3 regions of the Streptomyces sp. 2A115 genome follow, and region 1 is predicted to be linked to each of the others. Evidence: riboswitches for the same ligand, from Rfam matches in the RefSeq annotation. Region 1 holds a riboswitch; each other region holds the start of a gene.
The links. A riboswitch is a leader RNA that binds a small molecule or an ion and turns the genes downstream of it on or off. The one in region 1 is predicted to bind cobalamin.
Positions count from the first base shown of each region.

Region 1 (3,264 bases):
GTGGGCTCCACGCGCGCGGCCTGTGCCTGCATGGCCTGCGCCCGCCCGATCTCCGCGCCCTCCCGCGTGACGAACGAATTGAGGGACATGTTCTGCGCCTTGAAGGGCGCCACCTTCACGCCCTGGCGCACCAGCCACCGGCAGATCCCGGCGGTCACGACACTCTTGCCCGCGTCGGACGTCGTACCGGCGACGAGCAGCCCGCCACTCATGAGTCCCCCCGCTTCAGCAGCATGCGCCCCGCGACACTCACGCCCAGGGCGAGCATGCTCACCCGGCGCGAGAGCCGCACGGCCCGCTCGATGTCCCCGACCTCAACAGGCCGCCCCGCACCATTGAGTACGGGCCGGTGCTCGACCCTTCCCGCGTACGAGAGGGTCCCGCCCAGCCGCACGCCGAGCGCCCCCGCGAACGAGGCCTCGACGGGCCCGGCGTTGGGGCTCGGATGCTTGGCGGCGTCGGCTCGCCAGGCACGTACGGCCCCCCGTGGACTGCCGCCCGCGGCGGCGGCGAGCACCGCGGTCAGCCGTGCCCCCGGCCACCCCGCGATGTCGTCGAGCCGCGCCGAAGCCCACCCGTACCGCCGGTACTTGGCCGACTTGTGCCCGACCATGGCGTCCAGCGTGTTCACCGCCCGGAACCCGACGAGCCCCGGCACACCACCCACGGCCCCCCACACCAGCGCGCCCACGACGGCGTCGGAGGTGTTCTCGGCGACGGACTCGACCACGGCCCGGGCGATCCCGTCGGCGTCCAGCGCCTGCGGATCCCGCCCGCACAGATGAGGCAGCCGCTCCCGGGCCGTCTCGATGTCCCCGGCGGCGAGCGCCCCGCCGATGGCTCGGGCCTCCCGGCCGAGGGAGGTTCCCCCGACGACCGCCCAAGTGGCGGCCGCGGTCAGCGCGATGGAAGCGGTACGTGACGTGCGTACGGAATGGGCGGCGGCACCCGCGAGGGACACGGCACCGCCGACGCACACAAGGGCATGCAGCGCGCCCCACCCCCGGTGGTCCCGCCACAGCACCCGCTCCACGGCTCCCGCGGCCCGCCCGAAAGCGGCGACCGGATGCCCCCGGCGGGGATCGCCGAGCAGCAGGTCACCGAGGAGGCCGGCGGCGGCGCCGTACGCGAAGACGCGATCGGCACGCATCGGATCAGCCCGCCGTTACGTAAGGCAGATCCCTCGTCCGAAGCACCCTCGTACTGGGCACACAGGTCCACAACAGGCGGCCGCACATGGCGATATGTCCTCACTCAGGGTGTCCACGCCCTGGTTCGACGAGACCGACGGCGAGAGTTCCTGGCTCCCGGGGGATCGATTCCCCGGTAACAGTGGCGGGACCGCGCCGGATTCGCACCGGCTTCCTCTCCTGCCGTCGTACATGGCCCCGGCAGTCCACCACGGCCCGCGAACAACCGTCAACTTGCTGTTGACCTGCGAAGCTGCGGTGTGCTGAGCCCCACACCGCTGAAATATCGTCAGTCGTCCGAATCGGCGCTTTCTGGGCTCTTTCCGGGCGGGAAAGCGGGGAAGACTGGAGGAACGGCAGTACGAACACTGAGAGCGCCGACGAGCGGCATTGGGTATTTCGTGGCGGGGAGACGAACCTGGTGTGGCCGAGCCTCCGCTGCCTCGGGCAGTGGCCGGACACGGCGCTCGGGTCGTCGCGGTGAGGACGCTGTGTCGGTGCGCTGACTGGTGAGGTGGAGGTCGGTGTGGTCGGCAGGGAGCCTTCGGCACGGGTGTGGACCAGGAGTAGTTACTCGAAGGACGAATCCGGCGACTGTGTGGAAGTGGCCGTAGAGGGGGCGCGCGTTCTGGTGCGCGATTCGAAGCGACGCGAAGGCCCGGTACTCGTCTTTCGCCGGGTCACTTGGTGTGGTTTGCTGGCTGAGCTTGAGAACCCGGCAGCGGACGGTTTCTGAAGATCCGTCCAAGGGACGGGAGGGACCCACATGGGAGACAGGGCCAAGGAAGTCTCGGCACGTGCGGGAGGTGCCCATCCGCCGCGCACTTCCCTGTCGGCGGCCGCTCCGCTACTGCTTTTCTCCCTGTCGGCGGGCGTGCTCGCCGTGGGGGTCGGCGCGCTCGCGGCGCTGCTGGTGCCGGGAGCCGAGGCGCGGGTTCTCGTCTGGGTGAGCGTGACCGTCCTCGCCGCCGCGGGCGCCGGGCTCTGGTGGGGGATCACTCCGGTCACGGAGCGTCTCCGGGCCCTGAACCGGGCTCTGGCGGCAGTTCGCCCGCGGGACTCTGGGGCCCGCTGACCGCGGAGGACCGCGCGACTTCCGAACGACCGCGCAGAACCTTGCCCACGCCGGCCGCGAGGGCGGTGACGACGGCAGCGCCCAGCGCACCCAACACCGTTGTGGTCAGGGGAGTCAGGGAGCCCATCCGGAGGCTGGGGGCGATCCGGGCGGACACGGCGATGCTGAACAGGAGGATGCTGCCGCATGCCGTGCCCAGCAGCAGACGGACCGCAAGTAACCGTATTTCGCCATCGACCCGTGCGCTCTCCACGTCGATGAGCGCCTCGGCCCACTCCCGCCGCTGCATGGCGTACGCCTTGAGCGCGCTGTCGTCGATGGGAACAGTGCCGTCCTCGCCCGGGTCGGCGGTCGTCTCCGGAGGGGCACCCGAGGGCTCGCCCGCCGCCACGAAGCGGGCCGCGAGCAGCCCCCTGCACCACTCAAGGAACCCGAAGACCGCCATGGGCCCTCCCCGTTGTTTCGCCCGGGTCGTCCCTCCCGGGGTCAGGTGTTGTCGAGACTCTCCTTGACCGCGTCGATCAGCTCGATCATCCGGTCGCCTTCGTACGCCTTGTTGCTGATGTCCTCGAAGCACTCCTGGTAGCGCGCCGTGAGATCCAGGTCGTCACGGTTGGACACGCTGCCGGTGGGGCCTTCGAGGTAGAGCAGGTCGTCGTCGTCCTTGAAACCGAGCAGGATGAACGAACTGACCAAGCTGTAGTGCGCGCCCGCCGAGAAGGGCAGCACCCGCATGGTGACGCGCGGGTGCTCGGACAGTGTCTTGAGATGTTCCAGCTGCCGCCGCATCACCCCGGGGCCGCCGATGACCCGCCGGACCGCCGACTCGTCCAGCACGATCCCCACCTCCGGCCCTTGCTCGCCGTCGAAGCTCCGCTCCTGCCGGGTGGTGCGCAGTTCCGCCGACCGCCGGGCCTCCTCGTTGGTCGAGCGGGGCGCCACCTGTGCCATCGCGTAGTCCTCGGTCTGGAACAGGGCCGGGATGAGCGTCGGATGGTA
Region 1 covers NZ_JBQQCG010000048.1:64,564-67,827, reverse strand. The annotation lists gene ACTWQR_RS33805 (cobyric acid synthase) at 1-212, opposite strand, end outside; gene ACTWQR_RS33800 (cobalamin biosynthesis protein) at 209-1,150, opposite strand; cobalamin riboswitch at 1,273-1,419, opposite strand; gene ACTWQR_RS33795 (DUF397 domain-containing protein) at 1,705-1,926, shown strand; gene ACTWQR_RS33790 (hypothetical protein) at 2,195-2,710, opposite strand; gene ACTWQR_RS33785 (helix-turn-helix domain-containing protein) at 2,752-3,264, opposite strand, start outside.

Region 2 (3,264 bases), on a different contig from region 1:
CCCCAGGTTGCAGACCGCCGTCTCCCCGTCGTCCGTGACCTCCAGGATCTCCGTGCAGAGGTTGGAGGAGTGGACCGTGTGACCGGGTAGCGCGGTCTGGTTGGCCGTGCGGTTGGCGGCGTCCTTGAAGGTCATCCAGCCGTTGCCGGTCTGCGCGAGGGTGCGCATCATGCGGCCGTACAGATCGCGGGCCGGGATCGACTTCTTCGCGAGCCCCGCCTCCTCGGCCTTGCGGTACGCGGCGTCGAACTCCTCGCCCCACAGGTCGACCAGCTCGGGCACGTCGGAGGGCGAGAACAGCGACCACACGCGGTCCTCGTCCACCCGCCGCATGAACTCGTCCGGGACCCAGTGCGCGAGGTTCAGGTTGTGCGTACGCCGGGCGTCCTCTCCGGTGTTGTCGCGCAGCTCAAGGAACTCCTCGATGTCGGAGTGCCAGGTCTCCAGGTAGACCGCGGCCGCGCCCTTGCGCCGGCCGCCCTGGTTCACGGCGGCGACCGAGGCGTCGAGGGTCTTCAGGAACGGGACGATGCCATTGGAGTGCCCGTTCGTGCCGCGGATCAGCGAACCCCGGGAACGGATACGGGAGTACGAGAGACCGATGCCGCCCGCGTGCTTCGAGAGGCGGGCCACCTGGTGGTAGCGGTCGTAGATGGAGTCCAGCTGGTCCAGTGGGGAGTCGAGGAGGTAGCAGGACGACATCTGCGGGTGCCGTGTACCGGAGTTGAAGAGCGTGGGGGAGGAGGGGAGGTAGTCGAGGCGGCTCATCAGCCGGTACAGGGCGGCCACTTCGTCGACGGATCGCGAAGTGTCGTCCTCGGCGAGACCGGAGGCCACCCGCAGCATGAAGAACTGCGGCGTCTCGATGACGTACCGGGTGATCGGGTGCCGCAGCAGGTACCGGCCGTGCAGCGTGCGCAGACCGAAGTAGCCGAAGCGGTCGTCGCCGTCGAGGTCGATCAGCGCGTCGAGGCGGGCCGCGTGGATCCGTACGAACTCGGCGGTGCGGTCCGCGATCAGTCCTTCCCGATGCCCGACCGCGACGGACTCGGAGAAGGACCGAACGCCCTGCGAGGCGGCCTCCGCGGCGATGCTGATCGTCAGCAGGCGCGCGGCCAGCTTCGAATACACCGGGTCCTCGGAGATGAGGCCGGCGGCCGCCTCCGTGGCCAGCTCGCGCAACTCCGCCTCGTCCGCGGCGGCGGACCGGCCGCGCAGCGCGGCGGCGGCGACCTTGCCGGGATCGGCGTCGGGGAGGTCGGCGGTGAGGCCGGTCAGGGTACGCAGCAACGCGGTCCCTGGCCCGTCGGCCTCGGCTTTGGCCGGCGTCGCTGTCGCTGCTCCTGTCGCTGTCCCTGTCTCTGTAGCTGAGACCGGATCGGCTGGCGCGATGGTCACGTGGGGCTCTCCCTCGCTTGGCACGGGGGCCTGCGGGGAGAGGGGGATTCGGGGCACACGGGAGTACGCGCTCTGCGCAGCGGTACGCCGCGTCCACCGGCCCACTCCGCGAGGCCCGGACGTCATCGGCGCCCGGACCGGACGGCCTGGGCGCGCTGTCGGCAGGTCCTCGGACTGACCGAGTACGCGGCTTTCCTCCGGGGGTTCCCTGGGGACAGACGCGCACAAGTACACCGTTGCGGGACAGTTCCGGATTCGCACCGGATTCCCCTGCGGCGACAGCGAGCATGAGCATACATCTTGTGTCGGGCTCGGGAAGCACCCCCCACATGTTGTGTCGTGTCGACTTCGGAGGGTGTCAGAGCGTCAACTCGTAGGTGAGCAGCGTGACGTCGTCGAGGTGCGGAATGGGGTTCCAGTCGCGCTCGGGGGTGCGGGTGAAGCCGAGACGTTCGTAGACGCGGTGGGCGCTGTGCATGGAGCGCTGGGTGGACAGGACGACGTGTACGCAGCCGTCCGTGGCGCGGGCGCGGTCGACGCAGGCGCGTACGAGGGTCTCGCCCGCACCTCGGCCGCGGGCCTCCCTCGCCACCGCCAGCATCCGTATCTCGGCCTCGCCCTGGCGCGCGATGTCCGCCATCGGCCCGCCGGACGGCACGAACGTCACACCGCCGAGGAGCCGGGCGCCCTCCACGGCCACCAGTACGTCGGCCGCGGCCGCCCGTTTCGCCACGTTCCGCAGCTCGCCGAGATACTCGTCGCTCTCCCCGAAGTCGAGCAGCCCGTCCCCGAGATAGGCCTGCGCGGTGATCTCTCCCAGCGCCGTGTACTCCTCGGGCTCGGCCTGCCTGATCACGATGTCCATGCTTCGCAGTGTGCCGGAAGGGCACGACAACGGGCCGCCGGATTTCCGGCGGCCCGTGTCACGTATCGGCAGATGTCAGTGCCCGGCGCCCGCCGTGGCCGGCGGCAGCTCCACCTGCACGCCCTTGTCGCCCGCGTCCGCCGTGTAGTCGCCCGGAGACGTCTCGTCGATGCCCTCGGGTGCCTTCAGTGCCTTCAGGACGAAGGTGAGCACGACCGTCACCACCACGTTCAGCACGAACGCCGTCAGGCCGATGTAGCCGATCTCCCCGATCCCGGGGATCTCCTTCGACGAGCCCCCGAAGTGCTTCTGCGCCGGGGAGGCCACACCGTACGCGGCGAGCGTGCCGTACAGCATGCCGACCGCCCAGCCCGCGAGCAGCGCCCAGCGGTGCAGCCAGCGGGTGAAGAGGCCGCCGACCAGGGCCGGGAAGGTCTGCAGGATCCAGATGCCGCCCAGCAGCTGGAAGTTGATCGCGACCGTCTTGTCCATCGTCAGGACGAAGACGAGCGCGCCCACCTTCACCAGGAGCGAGACCAGCTTGGAGACCTTGGTCTCCTGGGCGGGCGTCGCGTCGGGCTTGATGAAGTCCTTGTAGATGTTGCGGGTGAAGAGGTTCGCCGCCGCGATGGACATGATGGCCGCGGGGACGAGGGCTCCGATCCCGATCGCCGCGAAGGCCACGCCCGCGAACCAGTCGGGGAACATGGTCTCGAAGAGCTGCGGGATCGCCAACTGGCCGTTCTCGACCTTGATCCCGGCCGCGATCGCCATGAACCCGAGCAGCGCCAGCAGGCCCAGCATCAGCGAGTACAGGGGCAGGATCGTCGTGTTGCGGCGGATCACCTCACGGCTGCGGCTGGACAGCGTCGCCGTGATCGAGTGCGGGTACATGAACAGGGCGAGCGCCGAGCCGAGGGCCAGGGTCGCGTACGTCCACTGGCCAGCCTCTCCCGGTGCCAGCGCCCCGCGCGGCGCGCCGGTGGCCGGGTTGGGCTGGG
Region 2 covers NZ_JBQQCG010000064.1:39,730-42,993, reverse strand. The annotation lists gene ACTWQR_RS39325 (ribonucleoside-diphosphate reductase subunit alpha) at 1-1,398, opposite strand, end outside; cobalamin riboswitch at 1,542-1,693, opposite strand; gene ACTWQR_RS39320 (GNAT family N-acetyltransferase) at 1,757-2,263, opposite strand; gene mctP (monocarboxylate uptake permease MctP) at 2,339-3,264, opposite strand, start outside.
Region 2: another riboswitch for cobalamin. It lies ahead of ACTWQR_RS39325 (ribonucleoside-diphosphate reductase subunit alpha); the one in region 1 lies ahead of ACTWQR_RS33800 (cobalamin biosynthesis protein).

Region 3 (3,264 bases), on a different contig from region 1:
ATGCAGGGGGCGCGATCGCACCGCTCCGGAACCGCGCGTGTCCCATCGCCGGGTTTGGCGTCACGGCGTCCGGCTACCCGGACAATGTGTCAGCACCAGAGCAGCAGGAACTCGTCCGTTTCCTCGAGGATCGGTTCGCCTGCGCGCAGGCGTGCACCGAGTGCGCCCGGGTGTGCGCCCTGCGCGCGAGTCTCACCGACCTCGACGGCCCCGATGATCAGCAAGAGCTGCGGCGCAAGGGAATCCTGTGCGCGGAAGTCTGCGACGCGACCTGCCGCGCCCTGGCCGAGCAGACCGTGCAGAGCGAGGCCGGAATGCGCGCCCAGGTCGAATGGTGCCGCGCCGTCTGCCTCGAGACCGCGCACGTCTTCGACCGAAGCCCCGACGCCGAGGAGGCGGCGCAGGCCTGCCGGGATTGCGCAGGGGCCTGCACCGAGTTCCTCACCCTGTTGGGCTGACGGGGCGGGCCGAGAGCGAGCAGGCGGGAACGAAGGCGGGCCGAGCCTCACGACACAAGGTCTCCCCGCAAGATCCCCGGCGACTCCGGCCTCGCAAAGCTCTCCGGCCCAACGCTCCGGCAAGGCTCTCCAGCCGCACGCTCCCGCAGAGCTTTTCGGATATCACCTCGCTTCCGCGGAGCCTTGGGACATCACCCCGCAAGCGCCTGCCCGACCCGCACATTCCACCGCCCACCCCGCCCGCTGAACTCCGTCGCGGTCAACGGAGGCACATCGACCCGCCAGAACGCCGACTCCGGAGCCCCGAGCGCCCGTACCACCCCGGCGCGTACGATCTCCGGCTCGACGACGGCGACGATCCGGCCCGAGCCGAGATCCGCCGCCGTGTACAGCCACTTCGCGACGCGCTCGCACAGATCGCGTACCGACTCACCGCCGTGCGGGGCGGACGAGGGATCCGCCAGCCACCGAGCCACGGCCTCCGGCTCGTCGGCGCTCACCTCGGCGAGGGTCGCCCCGCGCCAGCGGCCCACATCCAGGCCGGCCAACTCGGGTTCGGGGAGGGGGGCGAGGCCGAGTGCCGCGGCCGTTTCCCGGCAGCGCACGCTGGGCGAGACCGAGGCCCGGTCGGCGGTGGGCAGCGAGCCCGCGGCCGCCTCCGCGAGCCGCAGCCCGGCCGCGTCGACCGGGCATCCGTCGTCGAAACGTGCCTCCCGCAGCGCCACACTGATCGCTGGTGAGATCAACATCACTCGGCTGGTCATCGGCCCACTTTCGCGCTTTGCACGTGCTCAACACCCTTGCTGACACCGGGAATTGACGATGTGACCGGCACCCCGGCGCGCACCCGGCACCCTATGCGCCCTTGGCCGCGCCTCCGCTTCGCGGTACCTTCTCGTCGATATTGACGACGGTTCGACGGAAGCCGGTGAGAATCCGGCACGGTCGCGCCACTGTAAGCCCCGCACCAACCGCCCCTGCCAGGGGCGGTGAAGGTCGAGCAAGTCAGACCCGTGGCCGTCGTCTTGTGCACCACCAAGATGGGACGCGAGTTCCCCAGGAGGTCCTGCCGTATGGCGCAGTCCGTCGCTCAGCCGACCGCAACCACCCCCGCCGTTCCCGCAAAGCTGCCGATCGGCGCGATCGCCCCCTGGGCGGTCTTCTTCGGCATCCTGATGCTGGTGCTGCTCTACTTCGTCGGCGCCGAACAGGGCGCCACCTCCCTGGTGTCCGGCGAAGGCGTGCACGAGTGGGTGCACGACGCCCGCCACCTGCTCGGCTTCCCCTGCCACTGACGGCGGAAGGAACCGACAGGACAACTCCATGAACTCCGTCACCGTCAGAAACCTCCTGGTGCGCGGCATGCTCGCGGGTCTCGCCGCGGGCCTGCTCGCCCTGGTCGTCTCCTACTTCCTCGGCGAACCGCGCGTCGACGAAGCGATCGCGTTCGAGGAGTCCCACTCCCACGAACACGGTGGGGCCGAACTCGTGACCCGCACGATGCAGTCCACTGGCGGCCTGGCCACCGGGATACTCGTCTACGGGGTCGCGTTCGGCGGCATCGCCGCGCTCGCGTACTGCTTCGCACTCGGCAGGATCGGCCGCTTCGGGCCGCGCGCGAGCGCCCTGCTGCTGTCGACCGCGGGCCTGATCGCGGTCTACGTCGTCCCGTTCCTGAAGTACCCCGCCAACCCACCGGCTGTCGGCGACCCCGACACCCTCAACCAGCGCACGGTCCTGTTCTTCCTGATGGTGGCGCTGAGCGTGCTGCTCGCCGTCGCCACCGTGATCCTGGGCAAGCGCCTCGCACCGAGCCTGGGCAACTGGAACGCCACGCTCGCGGCGGGCGCGTTCTTCGTCCTCGTCGTCGGACTCGCGTACGCGTTCCTGCCGTCCTTCAACGAGGTCCCGAAGGACTTCCCAGGCACCCTGCTCTGGCAGTACCGCCTCGCGGCCCTGTCCATCCAGGTCACCCTGTGGACCGCCTTCGGGTTGGTCTTCGGGCTGCTGGCGGAGCGCGTACTGGCTCCCAAGCCGGCCAGGACCGAAGGGAAGACGCCCGAAGCTCGGGCAACTCCCGTCGCGCACTGAGCCGTTCACTCACACAAGGGCCTCCGGACCACCGTCCGGGGGCCCTTCGCGTAGGTGCGTACGTCACCGGCATTCCCAATTTCTGCAACACGTTCTACGGTGTGCGCCGTCAGGTCCGGGCGGGCCGAAGCAGCAGGCCATTGGGAGCCAGGAGGCGCCGTGCATCTCGAATACACGCCGGAGCAGCAGGAGTTGCGCACCGAACTGCGCACCTACTTCGCCGAGCTGGTACCGGACAACGTCCACGCCCGCTACGGAGACCCGGCGGCGCAGAAGCGCTTCTACCGCGACACCATCCGCCGACTCGGCTCCGACGGCTGGCTCGGCGTGGGCTGGCCGAAGGAGTACGGCGGGCGCGGCCTGAGCCCGATGGAACAGTTCATCTTCTTCGACGAGGCCGCCCAGGCCGGCGTACCGCTACCGCTGATGGCGCTGAACACGGTCGGACCGACGATCATGCAGTTCGGCACGGACGAGCAGAAGGCGTACTTCCTGCCGAAGATCCTTTCCGGCGAGATCGACTTCGCGATCGGCTACAGCGAGCCGGACGCGGGCACGGACCTGGCCGCGCTCAAGACCCGCGCGGTCCGCGAGGGCGACGAGGCCACCGGCCACTACACGGTCAACGGCCAGAAGATCTGGACGACCAACGGCGACACCGCCGACTGGGTCTGGCTCGCCGTCCGTACCGACCCGGAGGCCCCGCCGCACAAGG
Region 3 covers NZ_JBQQCG010000102.1:14,013-17,276, forward strand. The annotation lists gene ACTWQR_RS48445 (ferredoxin) at 87-458, shown strand; gene ACTWQR_RS48450 (histidine phosphatase family protein) at 650-1,222, opposite strand; cobalamin riboswitch at 1,353-1,494, shown strand; gene ACTWQR_RS48455 (CbtB domain-containing protein) at 1,532-1,753, shown strand; gene ACTWQR_RS48460 (CbtA family protein) at 1,782-2,549, shown strand; gene ACTWQR_RS48465 (acyl-CoA dehydrogenase family protein) at 2,709-3,264, shown strand, end outside.
Region 3: another riboswitch for cobalamin. It lies ahead of ACTWQR_RS48455 (CbtB domain-containing protein); the one in region 1 lies ahead of ACTWQR_RS33800 (cobalamin biosynthesis protein).